4 regions of the Priestia sp. FW507-14D1A genome follow, and region 2 is predicted to be linked to each of the others. Evidence: riboswitches for the same ligand, from Rfam matches in the RefSeq annotation. Region 2 holds a riboswitch; each other region holds the start of a gene.

Region 1 (7,501 bases), on a different contig from region 2:
TGGAGGGTTTCGCTACAATTCTATTGAAGGAGAATATTGTGAAATTGAAACTTCATCAGGAGAAGTATTTAAAGGAACCATCCTTATGCATCAAACATCTGTTCATGTGTATAAAGATGCAGGGAAAGCTGAGCGGAATCAAGAAAATATAGAAATTCGATTGGATGAAAAAGTACATAGCGCAGAAGATGTTCGCAGTCTTGGAATTGAAGTCGGCGACTTTGTTTCGTTTGATCCTCGTGTAGAAATAACAAAAAGCGGTTTTATTAAATCTCGTCATCTCGATGATAAAGCAAGCGTAGCTTTATTGCTTCAGCTCATGAAAATAATTCAAGAAGAACAGATCGAACTGCCATACACTACGCATTTTCTCATTTCAAATAATGAAGAAATTGGATACGGAGGAAATTCGAACATTACGCCTCAAACAGTAGAATACTTAGCGGTTGATATGGGTGCTATGGGAGATGGACAATCTACTGATGAATACACCGTGTCTATTTGTGTAAAAGATTCAAGCGGCCCATATCATTACGGTTTGAGAAAGCATTTAGTGGAGCTAGCTAAGCAGCATGATATTCAGTACAAATTAGATATTTATCCGTTTTACGGATCAGATGCTTCTGCTGCTATTCGTGCCGGACACGATATCGTACACGGCTTGATTGGTCCAGGAATTGATTCTTCTCATGCGTTTGAGAGAACGCATCAAGATTCATTGAATCATACGTATAAGCTTCTCTATTACTATGTTCAGTCGAACATGATTCTGCTTTAAGAAAGGGATATTTAATTAGTGTATTTTTATGCAAAGGAAAGAACAGAACGGGATTGTGATGTCTGTTCTTTCCTTTCTTAAAAAAGAAGCCGGCTGTCTGGCTTCTTTTTTTTTATAAATACTATATATTTTTTTACTGGTGAATCAACAGTTGGTTAAAAAAGCACCTTTTTAAAAAGGTACAATACTGCTTAAACCTTTTGTACATTTTGTTCATTTACAGAAGTTAAAATGTTTTTAAATTTTTAAAAGTTTCTTGTGACAAGTTTTGTAGAATGGGTTTTCAAAAGGAAATGGTTTCGTCATAATGTGGATATAGCGATCACTACAATAATCGGAGGCGAATCTTTTCATGTGGGTACTGACGGTATATGCTGGAAAAGAAATGAAAATGTTTGAATTTGAAACTGAAAAGCAGGCGAGAGAAGCTTTTGCCAAAACAAATGGCTGTAAAGTTCTTTCAGAAGTCGTGTATTATAATGATCCTCATTTAACATTGGTAGCTATATAAGTAGAAAAACAAGAGCTGATTTTTTGCTCTTGTTTTTTTATGGCTCTTTATATCCTATAAAAAGAATAGAGTTGAAATAAAAAAAAATGTACGCTATGATATGGTAGTTACTTCTATTATTCTGATAGTTTAAAAGGTTCATATATATCAAACAGCAACAGTAAAGATGCCAAGAAGGCTTAATAGGGAAACTGGTGAAAGACCAGTACTGCCCCCGCAACTGTAAGTGTGGACGAACGAGTATAACCACTGTGGAAAAATCACGGGAAGGTTCTCAAGTAGAATGATACACAAGTCAGGAGACCTGTCTTTATTGTGAAGTTTCTATTTCTCCGGGGAGCGGGAAGGGAAACGTTGGCTTAAAGTGGCATTCGTGTACACTCTTATTCTGACGTTTTACCCGCTCGCATATTAGCGAAGCGGGTTTTTCTCGTATCGCAAAACTACATATCGTGCAAAAAAGGTGCGCAATGTCCACATTGCGTTAAATGGGAAGTCTGGTGTGAAGCCAGCGCGGTACCCGCCACTGTGAAGATGAGCTGATTGCATATGCCACTGTATTCGGGAAGGCGCAATCAAGTGATGAATCGAAGTCAGGAAACCAGCCTTTTTCTAATGCGAAGCTTACCCTACGGGATATAGGTGGAAGTGCAAAAACTTAGTTTGAATTTTTCTGCGCCTCTATCATTGATAGAGGCGCTTTTTTTAGTAAAGGAGCGAATGAGTGTGACGACGTGGAACTTAAATGGAACAAAACATCACGTATTGATTTGTAATGGAAGCAGCTGTATGAGAAAAGGTGGAGAAGAAGCCACGCAAGCTATTCGAAATAAAGTGACAGAACTGGATTTGGATGAAACGGTTCATACAACGCGTACACGTTGTAACGGACGATGCAAAGATGCTCCTGTAGCTATCGTCTATCCTTCAGGAGATTGGTACAAGCAGGTCACTGAAACCGTGGCTCATCGGATTGTCGAAGAACATTTAGCAGGAGGCTGCAGTATAAAGGAATCGCTTATTTATGAATATGATCAAAATGGTTTCGTTTCTCCGGAAAACAGTGACTCCATAGAAGGAATTGACAAAGTAAAAAGTAACGCATAAAGGAGGAGCTAGCATGAAAGGTAAACTTTTAGTTATTGGATTTGGGCCGGGAAGCTTTGAACATATTACACAGCGAGCAAGAGAAGCCATTCAAGAAAGTGATATGATCATCGGTTACAAAACCTATGTGGAATTAATTCAAGGACTGTTAACGAATCAGCAAATTATTAGTACGGGAATGACCGAAGAAGTAAGCCGTGCACAGGAAGCTGTAAAGCAAGCTGAAGCAGGAAAAACCGTAGCTGTCATTTCGAGCGGAGATGCGGGAGTATACGGAATGGCAGGCCTTGTGTATGAAGTGTTGATTGAAAAAGGCTGGAAAAAAGAAACGGGCGTAGAGCTGGAAGTAATTCCTGGCATTTCGGCTATCAATTCATGCGCATCTCTCCTTGGAGCGCCCGTGATGCACGATGCTTGTACAATTAGTTTAAGTGACCACCTTACGCCTTGGGAGCTAATCGAAAAAAGAATTGAAGCAGCTGCACAAGCAGATTTTGTAGTGGCTTTTTACAACCCAAAGAGCGGAAGACGAACAAGACAAATTGTTGAAGCGCAAAGAATTCTATTAAAGTATCGTTCCCCTGATACGCCTGTTGGTCTTGTGAAAAGCGCTTATCGTGACCGTGAAGAAGTCGTAATGACCAACTTAAAAGACATGTTAAATCATGAAATTGGCATGCTGACTACCGTTGTTGTCGGAAATTCATCTACGTTCTTTTACGACGATTTAATGATTACACCGCGCGGATATCAGCGAAAATATACCCTCAACCAAACGGAGCAGCCGCTAAGACCGCATCAGCGACTTCGAAAAGAAGCAGAACCATGGGCTCTCGATCAAGAAGAGACTGTAAAGCAAACAGCTTCGACTATTGAAGCAGTTCAGACCAAAACAGAAGAAACAGCAACTTCACGAGCTCTTGCAGAAGAAGCGCTTCAAGCAATTTTAGGTGAACCTACTTCTGCGGTCGTACGTCAGCCAGTACAGTCTATTTTCGAAGTGGCGATTAGTCCAGGACTTGCCAATAAGAAATTCACGCCTGTTCAAATGACAACACTAGCAGAAGTTGTTGGTGAAAAAGGTACGATGGAGTATACACCTGACCATCAAATCAAACTGCAAATCCCAACGGCTCAGCCAGATGTGATTATTAAAAAGCTCCAAGCAGCTTCCTTTTTACTATCTCCGGTCGGAGATGTGTTCACAATTAAAGCGTGTGATTTTTGTGACGGAGAAAAAAGCGATGCTATTCCACATACGGAAGAATTACAAAAACGCCTCGGGGGAATGGACATGCCAAAAGAGCTGAAGCTTGGTATTAATGGATGCGGTATGGCTTGCTATGGCGCTGTTCAAGAAGATATCGGCATTGTCTATAGAAAAGGTGCGTTTGATTTATTTTTAGGAGCTAAAACGGTTGGACGCAATGCGCATTCAGGTCAAATTGTGGCGGAAGGTATAGCGCCTGACGACATTGTTGAAATAGTGGAGAACATTGTCCATGAATATAAAGAAAAAGGTCATCCTAATGAGCGGTTTCATAAATTCTTTAAGCGTGTGAAGAACGTTTATGGATTCGACTATCAAGATATAACACCAAAAATAAAAGTAGAACCAGCTCCGTGTGGAGATTAAAAAATGGGAGGGCATTATATGAAATCAGTTTTATTTGTCGGTCATGGAAGCAGAGATCCTGAAGGGAACGATCAAATTCGCGAATTTATTTCGACTATGAAGCATGATTGGGACGCATCTATTTTAGTAGAAACGTGTTTTCTAGAATTTGAACGCCCAAATGTAAGTCAAGGCATTGATACATGTGTGGCAAAAGGAGCACAAGATGTAGTTGTAATTCCAATTATGCTCTTGCCTGCGGGCCACTCTAAAATACATATTCCGGCGGCTATAGATGAAGCTAAGGAAAAATATCCACACGTAAACTTCGTATACGGACGTCCCATTGGCGTTCATGAAGAAGTCCTTGAAATTTTAAAAACGAGATTACAAGAATCAGGAGAGAATTTAGAAACTCCAGCTGAAGACACGGCTGTTATCGTCTTAGGGCGAGGAGGAAGTGATCCTGATGCAAACAGTGATTTATATAAAATTACGCGCCTTCTTTGGGAAAAAACAAACTATAAAATCGTTGAAACTTCTTTTATGGGCGTAACTGCTCCGCTGATTGATGAAGGGGTAGAGCGATGTTTAAAACTAGGCGCTAAAAAAGTGGTTATTCTCCCGTATTTCTTATTTACAGGAGTACTAATTAAGCGTTTGGAAGAAATGGTGACGCAGTATAAAATGCAGCATGAAAACATTGAGTTTAAGCTCGCCGGCTATTTCGGTTTTCACCCAAAACTGCAGACAATTTTAAAAGAACGTGCTGAAGAAGGATTAGAAGGGGAAGTGAAAATGAACTGCGATACGTGTCAATATCGCCTCGGCATTATGGAGCATATTGATCACCATCATCATCACGATCATGACCATGATCACGGACACCATCACCACGATCACCATCATGACCACGACCACCATGAAGATAAGGTCGGCGGGCTAAAATGATTTTATTGTTAGCCGGAACTAGCGATGCACGTGCATTAGCCGTGCAAGTGAAAAAAGCAGGTCATGAGGTTACGGCAACGGTTGTAACCGAAAACGCAGCTATCGAATTACAGCGTGCAGAAGTGAAAGTGAAAATTGGACGTCTCACAAAAGAAGATATGATGGATTTTGTAAACGAACATCGTGTAAAAGCTATTGTGGATGCAAGTCATCCCTTTGCGGAAGAAGCGTCTAAAAATGCTATCGGCGCAGCTGCTGAAACAGCGATTCCTTACATACGCTATGAGCGGGCTTCGCAGGCTTTTACCTATGATAATATGACAATGGTTTCTACGTATGAAGAAGCAGCAGAAGTAGCAGCTGTGAAAAAAGGAGTTATTATGCTCACAACAGGCAGCAAAACGCTGCAGGTTTTTACAGAAAAGCTGCTTCCTCTTTCAGATGTACGGCTTGTTGCTCGTATGCTTCCAAGGCTGGATAATATGGAAAAGTGCCAGCAATTGGGATTCCCGCAAAAAAATATTATTGCTATTCAAGGGCCGTTTACAAAAGAGTTTGATCGAGCGCTGTATAAGCAATACGGAGTGACGGTCATGGTCACAAAAGAAAGCGGAAAAGTTGGATCTGTGGATGAAAAAGTGGAAGCAGCTAAAGAGTTAGGCTTAGATATTATTATGATTGGGCGACCGAAAATTGAGTATGGAACCGTGTATTCCACTTTTGAAGAAGTGGTTCATGCTTTAGTAAACCAAAATAGGAGTTGATTGAGATGGATTTTCGTACAGAATTTAAACCGTTAACTGTTCAGCCTCAGCAAATAGAAGGAAAAAGTTTTGAGATGATTACAGAAGAGCTTGGGCCTCATCCGTTTACAGACGAACAGTACCCAATTGTTCAGCGCGTAATTCATGCGTCTGCAGACTTTGAACTTGGGCGCAGCATGCTGTTTCATCCAGATGCGATTCAAGCAGGAATTAAAGCTATTCGCAGCGGCAAGCAAGTAGTTGCAGATGTACAAATGGTGCAAGTAGGGACAAACAAGCAGCGAATTGAAAAACACGGCGGTGAAATCAAAGTTTATATTTCGGATCCGGACGTAATGGAAGAAGCAAAGCGCTTAAATACAACGCGTGCAATTATTTCGATGCGAAAAGCCATCAAAGAAGCAGACGGTGGAATTTTTGCAATTGGGAACGCACCCACAGCTTTACTTGAATTAATTCGTTTGATTAAAGAAGGAGAAGCGAAGCCTGGGCTTGTTATTGGTCTGCCGGTAGGATTTGTTTCAGCAGCTGAATCTAAAGAAGAACTTGCAAAACTTGACGTACCGTTTATTACAAACATCGGGCGAAAAGGCGGCAGTACGGTAACGGTTGCTGCATTAAATGCAATTTCAATTCTTGCAGATCAGGTGTAACGCATGAAGGAAGTACCAAAAGAACCTAAGAAACTCAGAGAAGGCTATACGACGGGCGCTTGTGCAACGGCAGCTACGAGAGCAGCTCTGCTTACGCTAATTTCAGGAGAAGTGCAAGATGAGTCAACGATTTACCTACCTGTCGGCCGCTTTGCTACGTTTCATCTTGAAGAATGCGAGTATCGCACAAGCAGTGCTGTAGCCAGCATCATTAAAGATGCTGGAGACGATCCCGATGCCACGCACGGAGCGCTGATTATTTCTGAAGTTTCGTGGTGTAATGGTGCAGACATTATCATTGATGGAGGAGTGGGAGTAGGGCGTGTGACAAAGCCCGGTCTCCCAGTTCCTGTCGGTGAGGCAGCCATTAACCCTGTTCCAAGAAAGATGCTGAAAGAAACGGCTGAACAGCTTCTAGCCCAATACAATATACAAAAAGGCGTTAAGATTGTCATCTCGGTTCCTGAAGGAGAAGAAATGGCGAAAAAGACATTAAATGCGCGTCTAGGTATTTTAGGAGGCATTTCGATACTGGGGACGCGGGGGATTGTCGTTCCGTTCTCGACAGCTGCTTATAAAGCAAGTATCGTTCAGGCCATCAGCGTTGCTAAAGCGAGTAACTGTGAGCACGTTGTCATTACGACAGGGGGCCGAAGCGAAAAGTATGGAATGAAACAGTTCCCTGAACTTCCGGAAGAAGCATTTATCGAAATGGGAGATTTTGTTGGATTTACGTTAAAACAATGTAAAAAGCAAGGAATGAAAAAAGTGTCGCTCGTAGGCATGATGGGAAAGTTTTCAAAAGTCGCGCAGGGCGTTATGATGGTTCATTCAAAAAGTGCACCCATTGATTTTAATTTTTTAGCAAAAGCTGCTTCTGAGTCAGGCGCTTCTGCTGAACTGGTAGAGGAAATAAAAGGTGCAAACACAGCTTCTCAAGTGGGAGATTTAATGACGCAAAGCGGTCATCATCAGTTTTTTGAAAAACTGTGCGAGTACTGCTGTTTATCAGCATTAAAGGAAGTAGGGGACGGAATCGATGTCGATACGTCTCTTTACACATTAAAAGGAGATTTTTTAGGACAGGCGGTGCAACATGGCAATTAAAATTATTGGAATTGG
Region 2 (7,501 bases):
TCTTCAAGCTGCAGACGTGCTGGTTGTCGGTAAGAATAGAGTAGAATTGCATGTCCAAAATGAAGAGGAACCTATTTTTTTTCATCCAAATTCCGCTATGTTTAGAGTAAAGAGATGGCTGCGAGGAGAACGTGATCCGTTTATTGAAGCTGCTGGTTTAGAAAAAGGAATGAGCGTGCTTGACTGTACACTTGGTCTTGCATCGGATAGTATGATGGCGAGCGCAGCGGTAGGGAAAAGCGGGAAAGTTGTCGGACTAGAAGGCAACCGCTATGTAGCTTATTTAGTCAAACAAGGACTTTTAAATTGGGAAAGTGACGTACAAGAGTTGAACGATGCAATGAAGCGTATAAACGTGGTTCATCAAAATTTTGAATCGTTTTTGGCGTGTTGTGAAGATAATTCTTTTGATGTTGTCTACTTTGATCCTATGTTTCAAGAGCAAATTGATGAATCGAATGGAATTAACGGTATTAAAGCAATAGCACTGTATACTACGCTGACGCCAATGGCTATACAAGAAGCAAAAAGAGTAGCCAAACAAAAGATCGTGCTAAAAGATCATTGGAAAAGCAGTCGTTTTGAAGAACATGGATTTACCGTACAAAAACGAAAAACATCAAAATTTCATTACGGGACAATTGATATACAATAATAAACAAAAAAGTAAAATGAATCCTGATCATTGAAAAAACTTCCAAAACCTTTTAGGAATTAAAAAGTTTTGGAAGTTTTTTTTATGAATTTCATCTAAAGTTCATAAAAGTATGATATATTTTTGAACATAAAAATACTTTTGTGTTTAAGCATCCAGCAAAAAAGGAATATCTTGTATAGGTTTCCGCTCGGTGTGACAACCTCAAATAGAAGAAGGAAGGTGCTAACTAAAAAGTCTTCGAATGCCCGTAGGCAGCATAAATGAATAAGCAAATATAGGTAAAAAATTAATAAGTATGTTACAATACCTAGTGAGTTATAACAATGAATTTTACGATATGAAAAGACCATATGGGAAAAGATGAGAAAGGAAAGATACGAATGCCTAGATGGATAAAAAGAATGCTAATTGTATTTATTACAGTATTTACATTTGGGCTTGTCACTCCACCAGAATATTTATACGTTGATGATGCAAAAGCGGACAAGCAACATAAAGCAGGGTATGTAAGAGAAACAACTCCTGTCACAGCTGTTATAGAAGATATTCATTTGCCATATGAAGAACCAAAATATGAAGACGTTTCATCATTTGTTACGTATGCAATGGAATCAGCTGAAAAACAGTCAGTGGAAAAATTTGGAACAAAAATTGGACCTGTCATTGAAGATGAATTTCGTCTAGCAGTGTTACCTAAAATTGAAGAAGTGCTGACCGACATTGGCACTGAACGTGAACAGTCGATTCAGAATCTCGAGATAAGCGAGCACCCTGCTGCTGGCTACGGTGAAAAGATTTTCCATGTATATGACCGGGAAACCGGTCAGGACTTAATACGATTTCATGTACGGCGTGAAAATCCTCCAAAAGATGGATACTGGTTTAATTTTCACTATCATGCGGCTGCAGATAATTTTCAGAAGCATTATGATTTAGGGAAAATTTATTGGAACCGAAACATGCCGCCTAAATGGTTTAGCTGATAATAGACACAACATTCTGCGATTTCGAAATGTTAGCTTTTTTAAGCTAGCATTTTTTTACGTCTAAAACCGTTATGGTCTAAATAAGCTGAAACATTAGCACAATGATAAAAAAATCGTTTATAATGAAGTCAGACTTCTTACCATAGAATAGGGAGAAGGAACGAATAGATGTTGGAGGTAACATAATGAAACAATTTACGGAAGAAAAACAATTTCGCGAACAAATTAAGAACGAAACACTAAGCGTTGGAATTTTTACGACAACGTGGTGTCCTGATTGCAAACGTTTGGATATGTTCATTGATGAAATCGTTGACGAAAATACAGATAAAGCATGGTTTAAAATTGATAAGGATGAGTTTGAAGAACTTTCTGCTGAAAACAATGTAATGGGTATTCCTTCTCTTCTTGTATATAAAAACGGTGAAAAAATTGCACACTTGCACAGTGCAAATGCTAAAACGCCTGAAGCGGTCCGTGAATTTTTAGCAACTCTTTAATTCCTTAAGCTGCGAGAGCATTCTCGCAGCTTTTTTTGTGAGAATGGCTATTTCCATTTTTCCATGAGTGGGGTATACTAGGACAAGTGAATAATCGTAAAGCAATAAGGTCTCAATTTAAAGATTGAGTGAAAAGGGAAGTCTGGTGAAAAACCAGCGCGGTCCCGCCACTGTAAGCGCTCTGTGCGTAAGTCAGGAGACCTGCCTTATTGTTAGCTGTGAAACCTTCGAGGAAGGGTGAAGCAGGGTAATGAACATACATATCAAGTATAGTGAACGGATTCTTTTCCTGCTTATCTTGACGTTACCTGCTTTGCTTTCAATTGAAAGTAAAGCTTTTTTATTTTGAAGCTGCCTGCGAGCAGTATACATAGTCAAAGCGGAAAAACGGGATAGCGCTGCTTTTTGCATGATCATTTGCTTTTTCTTTAACGTGGAGGTTTCGTATTCACAATGAACAATATATAGGGGGAGTATTTAGATGAAAAAATGGCTTTCGTATTCCATTATTGCACTGTTAGTCATCGTACTTGCTGCATGCGGTGCAGGCAACCAAAGCAACAGTGATAAAAAAACGAAGCAAGATACGGAACAAACGTCACAAGCTGCATTTCCAGTGAAGGTAAAAGACGCGCGTGATAAAGAAATCACGTTGAAAAAACAGCCTAAGAAAATTGTTTCCTTAATGCCAAGTAATACGGAGATTGTATATGCCCTTGGCCTTGAAAAAGAATTAGTCGGTGTTACAAGCAACGATGATTATCCTAAAAGCGTAAAGAAAAAAGCGCAGGTAGGAGATATGAACGTTAATGCGGAAAAAGTTATTGCTTTAAATCCTGATTTAGTGCTGGCACACGCTTCAAGTATGGGCGTTTCGGATGAAGTATTTAAACAAATTGAAAGTGCGGGTATTCCGGTATTTGTTGTAAAAGATTCAACAACGTTTGATACGGTTTATGATTCTATTACGCAAATCGGTAAATTAACAGGTAAAACAAAAGAAGCTAATCAAACAATTAAAGACATGAAAGAAAAAGTAGCTTCAATTGAGAAAAAAGCAAAAACGATTTCAAAAGAAGATCGTAAAAAAGTATGGATAGAGGTATCAGGAGCTCCTGAGATTTATACAACAGGAAAAGGTACGTTCATGAACGAAATGCTTACTATGATCGGTGCGGATAACGTAGCAGCTAGTGAAAAGGGTTGGGTTAAGTTTTCTGAAGAGCAAGTTGTTAAGTTAAACCCTGACGTTATTATCGCAACGTATGATGCAGACAAAAATGAGATTATGAAGCGTCCCGCTTGGAGCAGCATGACTGCTGTAAAAGAGGGTAACATCGAGAAGGTTGATCAAAACAAAATCAATCGCTTAGGACCTCGTATTGTAGATGGCTTAGAGGACTTAGCAAAAGCAGTATACCCTGAGGTGTACAATAAATAAGAAGAGGGACCATATTCCAGTTCGAATTGAAAAGGGGATTGGTCCCTTTTCACATCTTAAAATTGAAGAACGGCCTGAGCTTTTAATCATGAAAACCGAGACTTCTTATAAAACATACAGCTCAGGGGTTTTAGGAACAGGCATTACGGAAACGGACACCTTTTACAATCGATTTGTTCACAAAGACTATTATTCAGATACTCCTTCTTTGGAGTATGAGCAATATTTGATGAAAGAAAATGTGCGCCATGAGCAAATCGTAGGGTTGATGACAGCCGTTTGGTTAAAAGAAAGAGCGGTTTACTGTTATGAAGGCTACGGAGTAAGAGTAGCTTCCGTGATAACGGCTGGAGTAGGAAACGCAGTAGATATTACAGCTGATGAAGCTGTCCCGTTCTATTCCTCTCCCGGTACAATTAATATGTTTTTTTTCGTGGAAGGTACGCTTACGGATGCAGCGTTTTTACAGCTTTTTATCGCGGCCACAGAAGCTAAAACAAAAACGCTGTCACAGCTGGGTGTCATAGATTCGGCTACAAAGACGATTGCTACGGGAACATCTACGGACAGCATCTCAGTTGCAGCGTCTCAGCAAGGAGCATTATATGAATATGCAGGCTCTATGACCGCTTTAGGGCAAGCGGTAGCCAAGCTGGTGAAAATAAGCTTAGAGCAGGGACTTAAGGGAAAGAGGTGAAGAAATGAGTATTACACAAGCGATAATTGCACACATGACGGCCATGACGATTGCTTTACTAATTGACCGAATTATAGGTGACCCCGAAAATTGGCCGCATCCCGTTCGCTGGTTCGGCAAATGGATTTATTGGATGGATTCCAGATTAAATACAGGTGCAGGAAAACGATTCAAAGGATTGCTTCTTGTGATAAGTATGGCTGTGCTCGCAGGAGTTGTTCCCTTTTTGTTCCTCCATGCTTTGTACGGAGTTCATTTTATAGCAGGTGTTATAGTAGAGGGCGTAATGATTGCGACTACTATATCCACTCGTTCTTTAAGCGAAGCTGCCTATAAGGTACAAAAGCCGCTTCAGCTAGGAGATATGGAGAAAGCTAGATATGAAGTAAGCATGATTGTGGGACGAGATACAGATCGTTTGTCAGAAGGAGAAATTGCCAGAGCGACGGTAGAGACCGTGGCTGAAAATACAAGTGATGGTATTACAGCTCCGCTTTTTTATGCATTTATAGGAGGAGGAGCCCTAGCATTTTTTTACCGGGCTATTAACACATGTGATTCGATGGTTGGGTACAAAAATGACCGCTACTTTCTGTTCGGCTACTTTAGTGCAAAAACCGATGACGTATTAAACTATATTCCAAGTCGGTTAACTGCAGTGGTGATGACGGCTGTTAATGTAGCAAAAAGCCAGTATTCTCTTGGGCATGTAACGAGTTTGATTAAGCGTGATGCTAAGAAGCATCCAAGTCCAAATAGCGGATACGGGGAAAGCGCAGTGGCGGCTCTGTTAGGTATTCAACTCGGCGGACTTAATACATATAAAGGCATAGAATCTAATCGTGCAAAAATGGGTGAACCACTCATTCCCCTGCAAGCCGGTCATATTGAACAAGCTGTTTTCATTATGAAAAGGACGGTCTATGCTACGTGGTTATTATATTTTTTGTTAGGAGGAGTTATTAGTGCTATTACCTACACATGGAGCTAATCCTACTGTCTTTTTAAAAGCAATAGGGGCCGAGAATTTGTCGCATATAAAAGACTTTAGCGTGAACACAAATCCTTTAGGGGCTCCCCTTGTGCTTCACGAAAAGTGGAACGAATTCAAGGATGCAGCGTTTAGTTATCCTGATCCTCAAGTAACGAAGCTGAAAAATAAACTTGCAGCTCATCATCATGTTTCAGCTGCTCAAGTGCTGCCTACAAATGGTGCCGCTGAAGCGTTTTTCCTTATTGCTTCGTTATTTTCAGGAGAGAAAGCAGGGATTGTACAGCCGACTTTCGTTGAATATGAACAGGCAAGTAAAGCTTATGGATGTGAAGTGACATACATTCCTTTAGCTGAAGAAAATGGCTGGAGCTGGGATATAGAGTTGATTATGAGCATTCTTCCGGATATAAAAATACTGTGGATTTGCCATCCAAATAATCCAACGGGCGTTATGTATAGTCATGAGGAATGGATGAAAGTAGTAAAAGCTGCTGCTCATCATGGTACATACTTAATGATTGATGAGGCATTTATTGATTTTGTCGAATATCAGCCTTCATTTGATTCTCTTATTCTGGATTATGAACATATCATCGTTGTGCGTTCCATGACAAAGATGTTTAATATTGCCGGGCTTCGTCTTGGCTATATTTTGGCAAATCAAAAAATCATCAGCAAGATGTCTAAAAAGCAGCCTCCTTGGAGTGTGAATGGATTGTCGCAGCAAGTAGGCATGATATGTGTGGATGAAAAAGATTTTGTAAAAGAAACCGTACATTATATTAAACAAGAACGGGAACGGATCTTGAGTCAACTAAAAGAATGGGGGCTTTTGGTTTCTCCTTCTCAGACAAACTATTATCTTTGCAGTGTTCCGTCTTCTATTAAAACGCGCGAATGGCTTGTCTATTTAGCAAGCCATGGCGTGGTAGCTCGTCATACTGAAAACTTCCCATTTTTAAATGGCCGCTATATCCGTTTGGCTGTGAAAACGAAAGAAGAAAATGACTATTTACTTAACGTAATCAAACAAGGACTTGATGAAATATGATCATCTTTATTAGCGGAGGCGTTCGAAGCGGAAAATCACGTGCAGCGGAGAATATGGTTCAAACTTTTTGTACAAAGCGCGCTGTTTATATTGCCACAAGCAGGCAAACAGATAAGGAAATGCAAAAACGCATCCAGCTTCATCAAACAGAACGCCAAGCAGCGAACACGCCTTGGGTAACGATCGAACAGTCTGTAGATTTACAAAAAATTCTGCCGAATCTTCAAAGTGATGATGCTATACTTTTGGATTGTGTCACGAACTGGCTTGCCAATGAGCTTTTTTTAACAGAAAAAAGGTGGCAAACAAAAGAAGGGAAACAAGCGGTTTTTCGTCATATGACAGAAACGCTCGATAAGCTGTTTGCGCAGTCTCAGACGGTTGTGCTAGTATCTAATGAACTGTTTGAAGCGGGTGTATTAGAAGAGCCCACATATAGTTATATGAAGATGTTAGGGAAATTACATCAGTATATTGTAGAAAAAGCAGATGTGGCTATTTGTGTAGAAGCGGGAATCTATCGTTTTAAAAAAGGAAAGGAATGTGTAGATATATGAAAGAATGGATAGCCATACTACGAATTTCTCTCCAGTTTTTTACGATCTTACCACTGGCTAAAACCGTTCAATGGACTGAAAAAAGAACGGCACGCTCACTTTTTGTGCTGCCGTGGATTGGTATGTTACTAGGCTTGATGTTTTATAGCTTTTTACAGCTGCTTCAGTCTTCACCTATCACTACGATCGTTGGTAGTATTTTAGTTTTGCTTTTACCGCTTATCTTAACGGGCGGTCTTCATTTAGACGGCTGGATGGACGTAAGCGATGCGTATTTTTCTCATCAGTCAAAGGAAAAAAAACTGCAGATTTTAAGTGATCCGCACGTTGGGTCTTTTGCTATTCTTTCTCTTATGGTTCTGCTTCTGCTGCGTTTTAGTGCGATCTATGAATTAGCGTCTCTTTCTTCTTTATCAATTTGGGCATGTTTAGTAGTCTTTACACTTCCAAGAATTGGAGCAGCCTTTTTGTTGATGAGAGATAAGCCCGCTAAAGATACGGGTCTGGCTGCTTATTTTCAAAAAGGAGTCACCAAACGGTCTATTTATGGATTTATCATCATGAGCCTATTCTTAGTTGCTATTTTCGCTGTTTTTATGGACAATAAATTCATTATT
Region 3 (7,501 bases), on a different contig from region 2:
AATGACATTTAAAAATAAGAAAGGATTTCGATTATGTTATCAGCTATTAATTCAGTAGATTATACCATCTTCCACGCGGTGAATCAGTATGCCTCACACGTAAAGCCTCTAGATTCGCTGATGGTATTCTTTGCAGATTATGCCCAGTATGTACTTATCGTTTTACTCGGCTTGTTTTTACTTATTAATAAAAACGGCAGCCGTGTTGTAGCATTTCAAGCTTTGTGTGCTTGTGCCACAGGAGTCATTATCAATAAAGTGATTAGTTTATTTGCTTATCGAGATCGTCCGTTTATCTCTCACCACGTGAATCAGCTTATTGATCACGCCGCAAATTCTTCATTTCCAAGCGATCATGCTACATCTGCATTAGTTATCACTTTTACCATTTGGCTGCATTTCAAACGTTCAGGGCGCATGTGGGTTGTCATGGGCGTACTCATTGCCTTTTCACGCGTATGGGTTGGCGTTCATTATCCATTCGATGTGTTAACAGGAGCCGTTCTAGGCTGCGTGCTGGCGCTGTTTATTCATTATGTTATTTTTAATACGAAACTGATGAGAGCTATTACCAACTTGTCTATTTTTCGAAAATCAGCTTATGACGAACAGTCTCAATATTATTAAGAAAAAGTCGCAAATACGCGGCTTTTTTTATTGGGGAATTTTTAATGTATTTAATACTTGTTTTTTAAAATTAAATTGTGTACAATTAAATTACAGAAACGATAAACAAAAAACTTTTAATAAAATTAATGAAAAAGAGGAGAGGTTTATACATGAAAGCTTTATATGAAACAACAGTCGTTAACACAGGTGGAAGAACAGGAGAAGTTCACTCTTTAGATAACATCTTTAACTTAGACGTTGCAACACCTCCAGCGCTTGGTGGAGAAGCAACAACAGCAACAAACCCAGAGCAGCTGTTTGCAGCTGGATACAGTGCTTGTTTCAACAGCGCGTTAGAATTTATGTTGAAAAAACATAACGTAGAAATCAAAAGCAGTGAAGTAAAAGCTACTGTTCAGCTGCTTCCTGATAAAGCTGATCAAGGAGTGAAAATTGGAGTAGCGCTTGAAGCTCATATTGAAGGCTTAGATTTAGAAACAGCGAAAAAATACGTAGACCTAGCTCACTCATACTGCCCGTATTCAAAAGCAATCAGCGGCAACGTAGACGTAACGGTAGAAGTAGTTTAATTGCTTTAAAAAGCCCTGCTAAGCATGTAAAGCTTAGCAGGGCTTTTTTATTTGAATTTTCTCTATTCATTTGTAAGCGGTACTAGTATAATGAGGAAGAAAATGAATCATTCGCACAGTTTAGGTGCTCTTACATAGCGTAAGAGGTAACAGGGAATCGAGTGCAAATCTCGAGCGGTCCAGCCACTGTAAGCAGGGAGTTTTCTATCTTATCGTCACTCAAAATGGGGAAGACGGTAGAAAATGATGATCTCAAGCCAGGAGACCTACCTATTCTGTACACTTGACTCTTCTAGGAAAGAGGCGGTGTATCAAGGTACGCAGTGAGCAATTGCTGTTTATTTTCATATGCCGACACGTCCTCAATTTCTATAGAATTGAGGCTTTTTTACGTTTTATTTTAAAAAAAGGAGTGTAGGAAATGGAAGGTTTATCAGTTTTTTTACTTGTCTTTTTATTAGGAATCAGGCACGGATTGGATGCAGATCACTTAGCTTTTATTGACGGCCAGACCCGATATAATTGGAGAATGGGCAGCCGTTTTGCCCCGTGGGTCGGAACGCTGTTTTCACTAGGTCATGGAGGAATGGTGGCCGTCACGGCCGGGGTGCTGGGCGTGGTGATGAAGAATTTTACGTTTCCATCATATTTCGATCATTTTGCATCTTGGGTATCCATTATCTCTCTCTTTCTGATTGGAACATTAAACACATATCATTTGCTTCGAACTAAAAATAAAGAAGAAGAGTTTCAGCTGAGCGGATTAAAAGGGAAGTTTATTCCGAAAATCGCAAAAGGAACAACGAATCCTTTTTTAATTATTCTTGTAGGGGCATTGTTCGCTTTAGCAGCCGAAACGGTCAGTCAAACGGCCGTGTGGTCTCTAGCTGTAGGGAACGCAGGCAAGTATACGCCGCTTTTGTTGGGACTAGTGTTTATGTTTGGCATGATGCTTACAGATACAATCGATTCGATGATTGTACACAAAATGGTAAATGAATCGAGTAAATTTGGACAATCTGCTTCCCGCTTGATGGGCTGGGTTATTGTTGTCCTCGCGTATGGTGTGTCGTTCTATTTAGCATTCACTTTCTTTAACCCATGGGCCGAAGTAAACTTTGAAATGGTTGGCGTTATTCTGTTTATTTTTTTAGTGTCTATGTTTGTTTTTGTGAGTGTGAAGTCAAAAGGGAAAAATATTAAAATAAATGTCAATTAGTCAAACGAAAGCTTTAATCTGTTGAAGATTGAAGCTTTTTTGTATGAATTTGTTGAAGTTTATGGCTATTTTCGGTCGGTTATGAATAAGTTAAAGTATTATCTGTATTTAAAGGATGGAAAATTGTCTGAAAACCATTATAATTAAGGATAATTTAAGGTCGTTATGTGAAACGTAGAACATAGTTATACGTACGATAAATAAAAGCATTTAATGCAAGCAGCAGGGGTTTTCTAGAGGAGGAATTGATTTGAGTCAGGTAATGGTAGAACAAAGCGTGTTTAGTTATTTAAAAGAACACGAACAAGAGATGCTCGAAGATTTAGTGGGATTTGTGAAAAAAGAATCACCGTCCTACAGTAAAGAGTTAGTAGATCAGTGTGGAAAGTATTTAACGCAGCTGTTTCAAAAGCGTTTAGGGGTAGGGTACGAAATCATAGAAGAAAAAGAAGTAGGAAACCACTTGAAATTTACGATTGGAGAAGGAGAAAAGCAGCTTTTAATCATCGGTCACTTTGACACGGTGTGGGAAAAGGGAAGGCTGAGTCTAAGAACAGAGGGAAACAAGCTGTACGGTCCGGGAATTTTAGACATGAAAGGGGGCATTGTACAATCTATATGGGCGATTAAAGCGATTCAAGAGCTTGGCTTACCGCTGGATAAAAAAATTGTGTTTTTCTGCAATTCGGATGAAGAGATTGGGTCAATTTCTTCTAAAAAATACATTGAAGAAGAAGCGCAAAGAAGTGAAGCAGTGCTAGTAGCGGAACCGGCGGTGGCGGGTTCAGGTGCGTTAAAAACGTCGCGCAAAGGAGCGGGAATTTTTACCGTAAAAGTATGGGGACGAGCAGCACACGCGGGTAATCACCACAAAGAAGGAATCAATGCGATTGAAGAGCTGGCGCGCCAAGTGATTTTCTTGCAGAGCTTAACAGATTATGAAAAAGGTACAACGGTGAACGTTGGGACATTTACGGGAGGCAGCGGTACAAATGTAGTGCCGGAATATGCAGAAGCGCACGTGGATTTACGTGTTTCTACAGAAGAAGAAGCAAAACGCATGACGGATATTATTTTGAATTTAACACCCATTTTAAAAGGGATTAAGCTCGAAGTAACGGGAGGCATGAATCGTCCTCCGATGGTCAAGTCTAAACAAACGGAAGAGTTATTTGAATGCGCTCAGTCAATCGCGGCCAAACTGGGTATGAAATTAGAAGAAGCAGCTGTTGGAGGAGGAAGTGATGGCAATTTTACAGCGGCCATTGGCGTTCCCACGTTGGATGGGCTAGGAGCATGCGGAAAAGGAATACATGCGGAATATGAACATATTCAAATTGATACGTTATCCGAGCGTTCTTCTTTATTTGCGAATTTGCTGCTGCAAATATAAAAAAAGCCCGCCTCAAACGGAGGGGACTAATCTGAGAGCTTATATTGGGAGAGTATAAGCTTTCTTTTTTATTTACTGCTTTCTTCTTGAAGAGAAAAGGCAGTTTCTTTCTTTTTGAATACCACTGCATCAAGAGCAAGGAACTGGCTTCCTGCAAGAAATAAGTGAGCAGACATGGCAATTAAGGCAATATCAAACTCAAACCCGCCAACAAATCCGCTTTTAAGCTTGGCTGTAAAAATGGCGCCAAGCATAACTGCCACAAATAAAGCAGCTACGACTCTTGTTGCTAGACCAAGAATAATAAGAACCCCACCTACAAGTTCAATGGTTGCAACAATATATGCCATGAAACCAGGGATTCCTAAGCTATCGAAGAACCCTACTGTATTTTCAATCCCGCCTTGCCATTTTTGAAAGCCGTGCACTAAAAATGTAAAACCTAATACTAAACGAATAATAAGTGAACCAATTTCAACGTTTTTATTCACTTTACTTCCTCCTTTAAGTGTATTTGAAAAACACTACATTATGTAGTGTAAAAGCCTGAAAAAAGAAATGTAGCAATTAAATCAGAAAGTCTTTCTGATTTGGATAATTTTACAACATTATGAACATCACACTACACATTGTAGTGTGATGTTTGTCCCCAGTCAAGTAAAAATATAAAATTAGACCATTTGGCATACGAAAATTTTCTGAAGGGCACTTGAAAAATCCTTTAATTATGTATAATTTAGTCCCTTATTTTCAATCTTATTCTCCAACATGCTATACTGATGGCGGAGGTGTTACGATGCGCTTAGAAAATAAAAGAGTTATTGCGCTTGTTAGTGCAGACTTTGAAGATCTAGAACTATGGTATCCAGTGATGCGTCTTCGAGAAGAAGGAGCAGAAGTACATTTAGTTGGAGAAAAAGCAAACGAAACGTACATGGGGAAATACGGTGTTCCAGCCATATCGGACTACGCGTTTAAAGATGTTGATCCAGCTGAATATGACGCTATTTTAGTACCTGGAGGCTGGGCGCCGGATAAACTGCGCCGCTACCCTGAAGTAATTGAAATGGTTCGTCATATGGATGAACAGCAAAAGCCAATCGGCCAAATCTGCCATGCAGGATGGGTATTAATCTCTGCAAAAATCTTAGATGGCCGAAACGTAACAAGTACGCCAGGAATCAAAGATGATATGGAAAATGCGGGAGCTATTTGGCATGATGAAGCAGTCGTAATCGACGGCCACATCATTTCAAGCCGCCGCCCGCCAGACCTTCCTCCTTATGCAAAAGCATTTGCTGATGTACTAGCAGAGCAATAAGAAAAAAAGTCGAAACCATACTGGTTTTGGCTTTTTTTGTAAGGTCCGCTAAAAAAGAAATGATAAAGCAAATAAAAAACAATCATTAAAAAAGCGAGCAGATGCATCTGCTCGCTTTTGTTCGTGTTTCTTATCAGTAACTTGCTTTCTGCAAGTGTAAAAACAAAATGATTACTTTCTTTATAAAATCCATGATTACGGTTTTTGTATGTTTCGTTGTTGTTAGGGCACAATTAGCATTGATTGTGCTTGCATGGATTTCATCCATTGCCGCGGTTTGTTTTTCCACATGATCGATTAACCTAAACGACGCAAGCCCTACCTCTCTTGCATCCTTACGGCTCCGAAGCCGATCCAGTGTGAATAAGTTTTGTTCAAAGACATGTGTCGAATGCCAGTATTTTTACCTTGCATTGTACGATACATCCTTTCAAGTTACTTTCACTATGTCCAGCTTTTAAAGAAAAGCCAGAAATCTAAATATAACACCTCAGTTGATCTATGTCAAATAGAAAATGCAATTTTTTCACGTGAAACAATTGCAGCTAAAACATGGTTAAAGAAAGGGATATCTTTTTTATATGGAAGAGTTTTTTGATACGATAAGCTAGAGGAATCCTAGAGGAGGATGAAAAATGAATAAAAATGAACAGTTTCGAAATGATGTATTGAGCAGTGTAGAATCATTAACATATGAACAATTAAATCAACAGCCAGCATCTAATACGTGGAGCGTTATGCAAGTATTAGAACATTTATATTTGATGGAGCGCATGATTGTTTCACGTGTGAAAGATCAGTTAGAAAACGGTGTAGATCAGCCGACTGAAGATAAGCCGTTTCATTTAGCGGTAGACCGTGCGCGAAAAGTAGATGCACCGGCTCAAGTTACGCCTTCTAATGAAAAGCAGACATTAGAAGAAATGAAGAGTAAGTTGGCAGAATCGAGAGCGGCTTTAATAGAGCTAGAAGAAACAGCAAGTGAAAACAAGCTAAAGCAAAAATCATTTCCACACCCTGTGTTTGGGTTAATGGATTTAAAGCAGTGGATTGATTTTATTGGCTATCATGAAAAGCGTCATCAAGGACAAATAGAAGAAATCAAAACGGCAATTGGTGCATAAAAAAAACAGGCAGTCCGCCTGTTTTTTTATTTTTGGACCAAAATAGGATAATCCGACATCATCCAAATACCAACACTATATGTTTGGGGATTATGGTTCCCTACGGTAGAGCCTGTTTGAATGGTAAACGAGAGTTGCAGAGGATCTTGATCATAATAAATCGTTTGCTTGGTGGAAGGGGAATAAAGGCGCTTCGGAGGGATTTTAGGAACCGTATCCGTCGTGTTAACAAAACAGCGGCTATTTGAAACAAGATTTGTGTATGTTTGAACGAATTGAGGATCACCTACTCGAGGAGCTCCGTAGTTGTACATTGTAACTTCCGGAAAAGATGCGTTTGTGGCGACATCTAAGGCATGAAGAGCCGCGAGTGCACCACCTAGGCTATGCCCTGTTATATAAAGTGGCTTGAGGGTAAGGGACTGATACGTTTCAAAAATTTCATCACGGCATGATTCGTAAACGGCTAAAAAACCTTCGTGAACGAGACCAGCTTGTTGATTGTATGGATAAGGGCGTTGCCTAATGCGAGCATCAGCAATCCAGTCTGCCTCAGATTGAGTTCCTCGAAAGGCAATTACGATAGAGTCATCAGATTCTAAAATAAAACCAAACCATTCTTGCACCCCTACGGCAGAAGCTTTAAACGATTTAATAAGCCGGTAGCCTTCAGGTACATCAAATGTGCCTCCCTGTGCGTATTGCTTATAAGCTAAGACGCACGCGTAAAGAAGGTCTAGAGCTAAAGGACGATAAAATAAAGGCTCTATTCTCATCATTGTTTTTCACACCTTTTAATAGAAAATAACTCCTATAGCCTATGTGTTCCTGAGAAGAAAGGTGCAGATATCTCTCTTTTGAAAGCGATAATTACGGAATGTAAACGGTTTATCATTGGATGTTTTTGAGGGTTTTATAAGTTTTTTTGTGTATTTTAACTAAAAACGAGTTTTAATTTAGAGTTTTATTGTTAAAATTTATAATTTAACTTATAATTTAAAATAGTCTGAATGAAAAAATAAGGGGGTTATCGTTTGGAGCAATTTGTAACGAGTTTGAATAATGTGCTATGGAGCACACCTGTTATTTATGGGTGTCTTGCGATTGGCCTGTTTTTCTCAATTTTAACGAGGTTTTTGCAGGTACGACACTTAAAAGACATGGTTATGCTGATGTTTCAGGGTAAAAGCTCAGAAGCAGGAGTTTCTTCCTTCCAGGCACTGTCTTTAGCGCTGTCGGGACGAG
Region 4 (7,501 bases), on a different contig from region 2:
ATTATTGTTAAAGGTCCAAATGTTACAAAAGGATATTTAAATAAACCTGAAGCTACTGAAAAAGCAATTCAACAAGGCTGGTTCTATACAGGAGACATCGGGAAAGTGGATGAAGAAGGCTTTCTATATGTGTTAGACAGACGTTCAGACCTTATTATTTCAGGTGGAGAAAATGTATATCCAGCTGAAATTGAAAATGTTTTGTTGAAGCATCCCGCTGTTAAAGAGGCCGGTGTAACGGGAGTAGCTGACGAAAAATGGGGACAAGTGCCAGCTGCATGTGTTGTTGTAAACGAAGACGTTTCAGATGAAGAATTATCTTTACACATTCAACAATTTTTAGCAAAGTACAAACTTCCAAAGTATTTCGTTCGAGTACAGGAGCTGCCGCGAACGGCTTCTAATAAAATCATACGCCGGAAGCTATCATCGTTCATACAGAAAGGGAGCTAATCGATGATTATAAAAAAAGTACATCTTTATAAAATTGACATGAAGCTTCTTTCTCCTTTTTCAACAAGCTATGGTACAGTGCAGGATCGAGAATTGATTTTGCTTGAAGTAGAAGATGAACAAGGATTTACAGGGTGGGGAGAAGTAGTTGCTTTTTCATCTCCTTGGTATACGGAAGAAACGATTCAGACGTGTTTTCATATGTTAGACGATTTTTTAATTCCCTCGCTTCTTCATCAGCAGCTTCAAAAACCAGAGGATGTTCAAAAGTTATTCAAACCTCTAAAGCGAAATAACATGGCTAAAGCAGCTTTAGACTGTGCTGTGTGGGATTTGTATGCAAAGCGGCAGAACAAACCGTTATCTGAAGTAATTGGAGGAGTAAGGTCTGCTGTAGAAGCTGGAGTGGTAGTTGGCTTAAATGATATTTCCATAATGAAAGAACAAATAAAGACTTACATGAAAGATGGCTATAAGCGCTTTAAAGTGAAAATTAAGCCGGGTGCTGACTATGAGCTACTGAAACAAATTCGAGATGAATTTCCAAGCATTCCTCTTATGGCTGATGCCAATTCAGCCTATACGTTAAGCGATAGTGATTCATTGAAGAAACTAGATGAATTGAATTTAATGATGATCGAACAGCCGTTAAGTTCTGATGATATCCTTGATCATCGATTGTTACAAAAGCAAATGCAGACGCCAATTTGCTTAGATGAAAGTATTGTGAGCTATGAAGATGCACGTCATGCAATTGAACAAAGAAGCTGTAAGATTATCAATGTGAAAATCGGTCGAGTTGGCGGAATGTCCGTAGCAAAGCAAATTCATGATTTGTGCGCCCAGTATGGTGTAAGACTTTGGGTTGGCGGAATGTTAGAAGCCGGGATTTCAAGAGCTCATAACATCGCCCTTGCGACATTGCCTTCTTTCACGATACCAGGTGATATTTCTGCGTCATCTCGCTATTGGGAAAAAGATATTATTAAGCCCGAAGTAGAGGTAGAAGCCGGAGTAATAAAGGTGAAGGGAAAACCGGGGATAGGATACGATATCGATAAAAACTTTATCAAAACAATCACAGCATTTGAAAAAGAATACCAATAATTAAAAACCGTTTTTTATGTAAAACGGTTTTTTTTATTGAGGTTGTCAATGTTTAGTAGAAAAATAGGACAAATTTTTTAAAAAGAGCACATTGTTCCATCAAGCGTGTCAAAACATGTTATGATGGAATAGTTTGATGAAAAAAGTCGAAGAGTTTTATCGTAAAAAACAAAATTATTTTTGAAAATAGGTTGATAGTTTTCTAAGTTGTCCTATATAATGTGTTTATAACATAACACAATATGTTGTTTTGAAATCGATAATAAAATACTATATTTTGTGTTTTCCAGTGAAAAAGGTGTCTGATAAAAAGACTTAAAAGGGAATTTGGTGAAAATCCAAAGCTGTCCCCGCAACTGTGAATGCTGATGAAATAAGGAGATCCACTGTGAGTAAACATCATGGGAAGGCCTTAAAGTAAAAAGAAGCATAAGTCAGGAGACCTGCCTTTTTTATGTCGTTTTATCTTCTTCGGGAGGTGAGAGGGTAGAGCGAGGATTGAGAAAAGACTTAGTGTCTTCTTCTATCTTCGTTCTATTCGCTCACCGAGGTACGGTGAGCGATTTTTTATTTTGAAGTGAAGAGAGGAGCCATATTTATGGTGAATACATTAAAGCCTACAATTCTACATGAATTAACTGCATATATTGAACGTTTAAAAAATGAATTTACGCAGCTTGATTTTTCTTTGTATGAGGAAAAGGTTATTCAAACTGTTACAGTAAAGGAAAATATGACGGACGAAAAGGTTGCAAACGTCCTAATTTTAGCAGCCTTAGAGCGTATTTCAATGGAAGAACCAGATTGGACGTACGTAGCGGCAGACGTCTACTTAAACGAACTATATCGAAAAGCAGCGGACAACCGAGGTTATGATAAAAAAGAGAAGTACGGTTCGTTTTATCAGCTTATTCAAGAACTAACAAAAATCGGCATTTATAATAAACAGCTATTAAAAACATATACAGAAGAAGAAATTAATGAAATTGCTTCAGTCATTATTCCTGAACGCGATCGTTTATTTACATACATTGGATTGTTGACATTAGCAGATCGCTATTTAGCGACATCACATGATAAGCGCGTATACGAATTACCGCAAGAACGTTTTCTTATCATTGCTATGACGCTGATGTCTCAAGAAAAGAAAGAAAATCGAACAGCATTAGTAAAAGAAGCGTACTGGGCGCTTTCTAGTCTATATATGACGGTTGCCACACCAACGCTTTCAAACGCAGGAAAGAGCTACGGACAGCTATCTAGCTGCTTTATTGATACGATTGATGACAGCTTACGCGGTATTTATGATAGCAATACAGATTTGGCCACGCTTAGTAAAAATGGAGGCGGAATTGGTGTCTACCTCGGTCATATTAGAAGCCGAGGAAGTGAGATAAAAGGTTTTAAAGGCGTATCATCAGGAACAATTCCATGGATGAAACAGCTAAATAATACGGCTGTAAGTGTCGATCAGCTAGGTCAACGACAAGGGGCTATTGCCGTATATTTAGACGTATGGCATAAAGACATCTTTTCATTCTTAGACGCGCGGTTGAACAATGGTGACGAACGCCAGCGCACGCATGATTTATTCACTGGCGTATGTTTGCCAGATTTGTTTATGGAAAAAGTAGAAGCACGTGAAGACTGGCACTTATTCGATCCTCACGAAGTTCGTACGCTGATGGGCTACTCGTTAGAAGATTTTTATGATGAAGAAGAAGGCAGCGGTTCGTTCCGCACTCGTTACGCTGAGTGTGTAAATAATGAACAGCTTTCAAGAGAGACAGTACCTGCTATTGAAATCTTCAAGCGCATTATGCTTTCGCAGCTTGAAACGGGGACGCCTTATATGTTCTATCGTGATACGGTTAACCGAGCTAATCAAAACCGCCACGAGGGCATGATCTACTGCAGCAACTTATGTACAGAAATTACGCAAAACCAAAGCACAACGGTCGTAACAGAGGAAATTACGGAAGACGGAAAAATTATTATTACAAAGAATCCGGGCGATTTTGTTGTATGTAATCTTTCTTCTATCAACTTAGCGAGAGCCGTAACTGAAGATGTGCTTGAACGTTTAATTCCAATTCAAGTACGCATGCTTGATAACGTTATTGAGTTAAATGATTTGCCGGTACTTCAAGCAAAACTAACAAACCAAAAGTACCGCGCAGTAGGGCTTGGCACATTTGGTTGGAACCATTTGCTTGCCTTAAAGAAAATAGCATGGGAAACAGATGAAGCGGTAGCATATTGCGATGAATTGTATGAGCAAATCGCTTACTTAACCGTACAGGCAAGCATGAACTTAGCTAAAGAAAAAGGTGCATATCCATTATTTAAAGGCTCAGATTTTGAGTCAGGCGCTTATTTTGAAACACGTAAATACACAAGCGAAGCGTGGAGTGAACTGCGTAACGAAGTTCAAAACAATGGGATAAGAAATGGCTACTTAATGGCTGTAGCACCTAATTCATCAACATCTATTATCGCGGGTTCTACTGCAAGTATTGATCCGATTTTCCGTAAGTTTTATTCAGAGGAAAAGAAAAACTATAAAATCCCGGTGACGGCACCGGATTTATCACCAGCAACAAACTGGTATTATAAGTCCGTTTATTTAATTGATCAGCACTGGAGCATTAAGCAAAACGCCAAGCGCCAGCGCCATATTGATCAATCCATTTCATTCAACTTATATGTGCAAAATGATATCCGAGCAAAAGAGCTGCTGGATCTTCATATGACGGCATGGAAAGAAAAGTTAAAAACGACCTACTACGTACGTTCAACATCAAGTGAAGTCATTGAAGAATGTGAAAGCTGTCATAGTTAAAAGGAGTGAATAATTGATGACAAGCATGTTAAAACGAGAATTAATGAACGAAACAGCTCCGAACCGTTCGACAGGAATCATCAACGGCAAGAGCTCAAATATTCTAAACTGGGATGACGTCCGATTTTCATGGGCGTTCCCTAAATACAAGCGTATGCTAGCTAACTTCTGGACGCCGTTTGAAATTAATATGGGTCAAGATATTAAGCAGTTCCCTCAGTTAACGGCTGACGAACAAGAGAGTTTTTTAAAAATTATTGGCTTGCTGGCGCTACTGGACAGTATTCAATCAGATTATGCTAGCAAAGTAGCTGACTATGTAACCGATTCTTCGATTAATGCTCTAATGATTATTTTAGCGCAGCAAGAAGTGGTTCATAATCATTCGTATTCATATGTTTTATCAAGTCTTGTACCAAAAGGAAAACAAGATGAAGTATTTGAATACTGGCGCACAGACGAAAAGCTTCGCGCTCGAAATGACTTTATTACAAACGGATATAAAGCATTTAGCGAAGAAGCAACGGTTGAAAACTTTTTGAAGTCTATGGTATATGATGTTATTTTAGAAGGCCTTTTCTTCTATAGCGGATTTGCTTTCTTCTATAATCTTGCGAGAAATCAAAAGATGGTGGCGACATCTACGATGATTAACTATATCAATCGTGATGAACAGCTTCACGTTGGGTTATTTGAAAAGATTTTCAAGGAAGTACTAAATGAAAATCCAGCTTATCGTACGGAAGAGCTAGAAACGTTTGTAGTTGAAACGTTCCAAGAGGCAGCTCGTCTTGAAATTGAATGGGCGGAATCTGTTATCGGAGAAAAATTCGACGGCATCACGATGAAAGAACTGCAGCAGTATATTGAATACATGGCTAATAAACGCTGTAATCAATTAGGCTTCGGCCGAGCTGCTTTCCCAGAAGCACCGATTGAAAATCCTCTTCGTTGGATTATTGCTTATCAAGAGGTAGATTTAGGGAAAACGGATTTCTTTGAACAGAAATCAAGACAATATACAAAAGCATCAGATGCGAATGGATTTGATGATCTATAAACACAAAAGCTGACTAATTTCCTTATTGATTAGTCAGCTTTTTTTAAGTGAATAAGTCCAAGTTCTAACGCACGTGTGGTAATTAAGTCATCAATTTCTTCTGGAATGTTTTCAAGTGTTCCCCATTTATATGTCCATAAATGAGTAAACGATTGTACATAGATTGGAAAGGTTTGTTCATTTGCTTTTATGGCTTCTTCTTTAAAAAAATGAATCAGTTGTTCAGTTTTCATATTAGTCTCCTTTTTTATGATCTTGAAGAGAGAAAAAAGACAACCCAGAGGCTGTCCTTTTGCGGGTTACGCTTCAGTTGGCTTGAACGTTTTACAGTCTGTTTCATAGCTGCTTGCTGCATGTTTTCCGCTATGACTTACCACGTAAATTTCTTCTGCGCTGCAGTGATTTCCATTTTTCCAAAAGTGACAGTTATTTACTTCACAAAGAATGTTTTGTTCCAACGTTAACCCTCCTTTGTATGTGATAGCTATAGTATGGTCAAAATTCAACTAACTTATAAGAAAGGTGGTAGACTTTCATTTTAATTGAGAATTTTTATCAATTAAACATTGACAAAGAGAATCATTCTCAATTAAACTGTGTATATAGTAAAGGATACAAGTTGTTGGCAAATCATTAAATGAATAATTAATTGGGAGGGAACAAAAATGTCATCAGTTATGGTTGTAGGAGGAGACAGGTTAAAGCATATTACAGATCGTTTAGCGGGAGAAGGGTTTAATGAAGTCATTCATTTAGATGGCCGTAAAAGCAATATGGTGAAGCGAGAAATACCCGAACATATTGGGTTTGTATTAGTTATTACGGATTTTATTAATCACAATATGGCAAAAGTCATTAAAGAGAAAGCAAAAAAACAAAAAAAACCAATTTATTTCGTCAAACATTCATGGAGTGCTATTCGTAAAGTGATTGAGCAGATTTCATGATTTAATTTTTACTTATTATTGAGAATGAATTTCAATTAGGGTGGTGAGACATAGGTGGAACCGATAAAAGTGCATATAAAGACACTCTCTAACGACCACATCGAACAATTTATTCGATGTCCGTACAAATTTTATCAGCAGCAGCTTCTTTTGAAAAAAACATCTATAGATTGGAAACAGCTCGTTCAAGTAACTGTCCATCAAATCATTAAAACATACTATAGCAAGCCAGTTGAGTATCGCTCAAACCTCTATGTTTTACAGCTTATTGAAAAATATTGGCGCCTAAAGCCAAATATGTTTTCATCACCCGTTCACTATTACGATGTGTTAGCTAAAGTAAGCGATTATTTACTAAGGTTTTTAGGGGAAAAAGCACATGTGGAACTACCGCTTTTTGTGTTTGAGAAATACAGCGTTTATGTAGAAGAAATTCAAAGCAACCTTTCTCTAACCATTGATTTTGCTGCATGGACAGAGAAATCTTATACGCTAACAAAATTCATTCTAGATGACCATGAAGAAGTGAAAAACGCAATGAAAGACTTTATTATCGTTTTTTCGAAACAAGCTTTTAAAAAGGTTCCTGAACAAATTCGTTTTTATTCATTGTTAACTGAAGAAACAACAACTTATCATATTGCCCCAGACGATTATCAAAAAGCCATACTTCAACTACATATTGTCAAAAGTGTGTTAATGGAACCAAAACATTTTCAAAAGAATTATGCATCCAGTGAGTGTGAAAACTGTCCTCTTCAACAAGAATGTGCTGAAGAAAGGGATGTGCGGCCAACACTGCTGGTGTAAAGGAGCGTTATTTACATGAAGGAAATCTTACTAGCTTATGCGAGTATGTCAGGTAACACAGAAGCGATAGCCGATTTGATCGAAGAAGAATTAGTCAAGCATGGATTGCATGTGAAACGAGCAGAAGTATATGACATTGATGCTCCTGACCTTGTATCCGCGGAATCTATTATCTTTGGAGCTTATACGTGGGGAGATGGAGAGCTGCCAGATGATTTTTTAGATCTTTATGAGGAAATGGATGATATAGATCTCAGTCAGAAGCAGATGGCTGTATTTGGC

What was found. Region 2 has a riboswitch for cobalamin ahead of AC3WJG_RS19525 (ABC transporter substrate-binding protein). Riboswitches for the same ligand answer to the same signal wherever they lie in the genome.
Region 1: linked by a shared signal. The riboswitch ahead of AC3WJG_RS14865 ((2Fe-2S) ferredoxin domain-containing protein) and the one ahead of AC3WJG_RS19525 (ABC transporter substrate-binding protein) in region 2 are both predicted to bind cobalamin.
Region 3: linked by a shared signal. The riboswitch ahead of AC3WJG_RS23015 (HoxN/HupN/NixA family nickel/cobalt transporter) and the one ahead of AC3WJG_RS19525 (ABC transporter substrate-binding protein) in region 2 are both predicted to bind cobalamin.
Region 4: linked by a shared signal. The riboswitch ahead of AC3WJG_RS08450 (ribonucleoside-diphosphate reductase subunit alpha) and the one ahead of AC3WJG_RS19525 (ABC transporter substrate-binding protein) in region 2 are both predicted to bind cobalamin.

What each region holds. Positions count from the first base shown of each region.
Region 1 is NZ_JBYSWQ010000003.1:245,287-252,787, reverse strand. It holds gene AC3WJG_RS14875 (M42 family metallopeptidase) at 1-778, shown strand, start outside; gene AC3WJG_RS14870 (hypothetical protein) at 1,131-1,289, shown strand; cobalamin riboswitch at 1,437-1,615, shown strand; cobalamin riboswitch at 1,734-1,913, shown strand; gene AC3WJG_RS14865 ((2Fe-2S) ferredoxin domain-containing protein) at 2,016-2,396, shown strand; gene cobJ (precorrin-3B C(17)-methyltransferase) at 2,410-4,032, shown strand; gene AC3WJG_RS14855 (sirohydrochlorin chelatase) at 4,051-4,962, shown strand; gene cobK (precorrin-6A reductase) at 4,959-5,726, shown strand; gene AC3WJG_RS14845 (precorrin-8X methylmutase) at 5,732-6,379, shown strand; gene AC3WJG_RS14840 (cobalt-precorrin-5B (C(1))-methyltransferase) at 6,383-7,486, shown strand; gene AC3WJG_RS14835 (bifunctional cobalt-precorrin-7 (C(5))-methyltransferase/cobalt-precorrin-6B (C(15))-methyltransferase) at 7,476-7,501, shown strand, end outside.
Region 2 is NZ_JBYSWQ010000006.1:4,484-11,984, reverse strand. It holds gene AC3WJG_RS19540 (class I SAM-dependent methyltransferase) at 1-655, shown strand, start outside; gene AC3WJG_RS19535 (YpjP family protein) at 1,039-1,641, shown strand; gene AC3WJG_RS19530 (thioredoxin family protein) at 1,830-2,144, shown strand; cobalamin riboswitch at 2,235-2,367, shown strand; gene AC3WJG_RS19525 (ABC transporter substrate-binding protein) at 2,626-3,585, shown strand; gene AC3WJG_RS19520 (adenosylcobinamide amidohydrolase) at 3,566-4,282, shown strand; gene cbiB (adenosylcobinamide-phosphate synthase CbiB) at 4,287-5,273, shown strand; gene cobD (threonine-phosphate decarboxylase CobD) at 5,248-6,327, shown strand; gene AC3WJG_RS19505 (bifunctional adenosylcobinamide kinase/adenosylcobinamide-phosphate guanylyltransferase) at 6,324-6,884, shown strand; gene cobS (adenosylcobinamide-GDP ribazoletransferase) at 6,881-7,501, shown strand, end outside.
Region 3 is NZ_JBYSWQ010000008.1:89,003-96,503, reverse strand. It holds gene AC3WJG_RS23025 (undecaprenyl-diphosphatase) at 34-627, shown strand; gene AC3WJG_RS23020 (organic hydroperoxide resistance protein) at 780-1,199, shown strand; cobalamin riboswitch at 1,305-1,487, shown strand; gene AC3WJG_RS23015 (HoxN/HupN/NixA family nickel/cobalt transporter) at 1,621-2,418, shown strand; gene AC3WJG_RS23010 (M20 family metallopeptidase) at 2,681-3,811, shown strand; gene AC3WJG_RS23005 (DoxX family protein) at 3,880-4,302, opposite strand; gene AC3WJG_RS23000 (type 1 glutamine amidotransferase domain-containing protein) at 4,608-5,132, shown strand; gene AC3WJG_RS22995 (DinB family protein) at 5,768-6,256, shown strand; gene AC3WJG_RS22990 (lipase family protein) at 6,283-7,035, opposite strand; gene AC3WJG_RS22985 (alanine/glycine:cation symporter family protein) at 7,291-7,501, shown strand, end outside.
Region 4 is NZ_JBYSWQ010000001.1:1,546,575-1,554,075, reverse strand. It holds gene AC3WJG_RS08460 (o-succinylbenzoate--CoA ligase) at 1-453, shown strand, start outside; gene menC (o-succinylbenzoate synthase) at 457-1,560, shown strand; cobalamin riboswitch at 1,840-2,025, shown strand; gene AC3WJG_RS08450 (ribonucleoside-diphosphate reductase subunit alpha) at 2,159-4,402, shown strand; gene AC3WJG_RS08445 (ribonucleotide-diphosphate reductase subunit beta) at 4,419-5,462, shown strand; gene AC3WJG_RS08440 (hypothetical protein) at 5,492-5,695, opposite strand; gene AC3WJG_RS08435 (DUF1540 domain-containing protein) at 5,762-5,920, opposite strand; gene AC3WJG_RS08430 (DUF2325 domain-containing protein) at 6,128-6,409, shown strand; gene AC3WJG_RS08425 (hypothetical protein) at 6,464-7,219, shown strand; gene AC3WJG_RS08420 (flavodoxin) at 7,235-7,501, shown strand, end outside.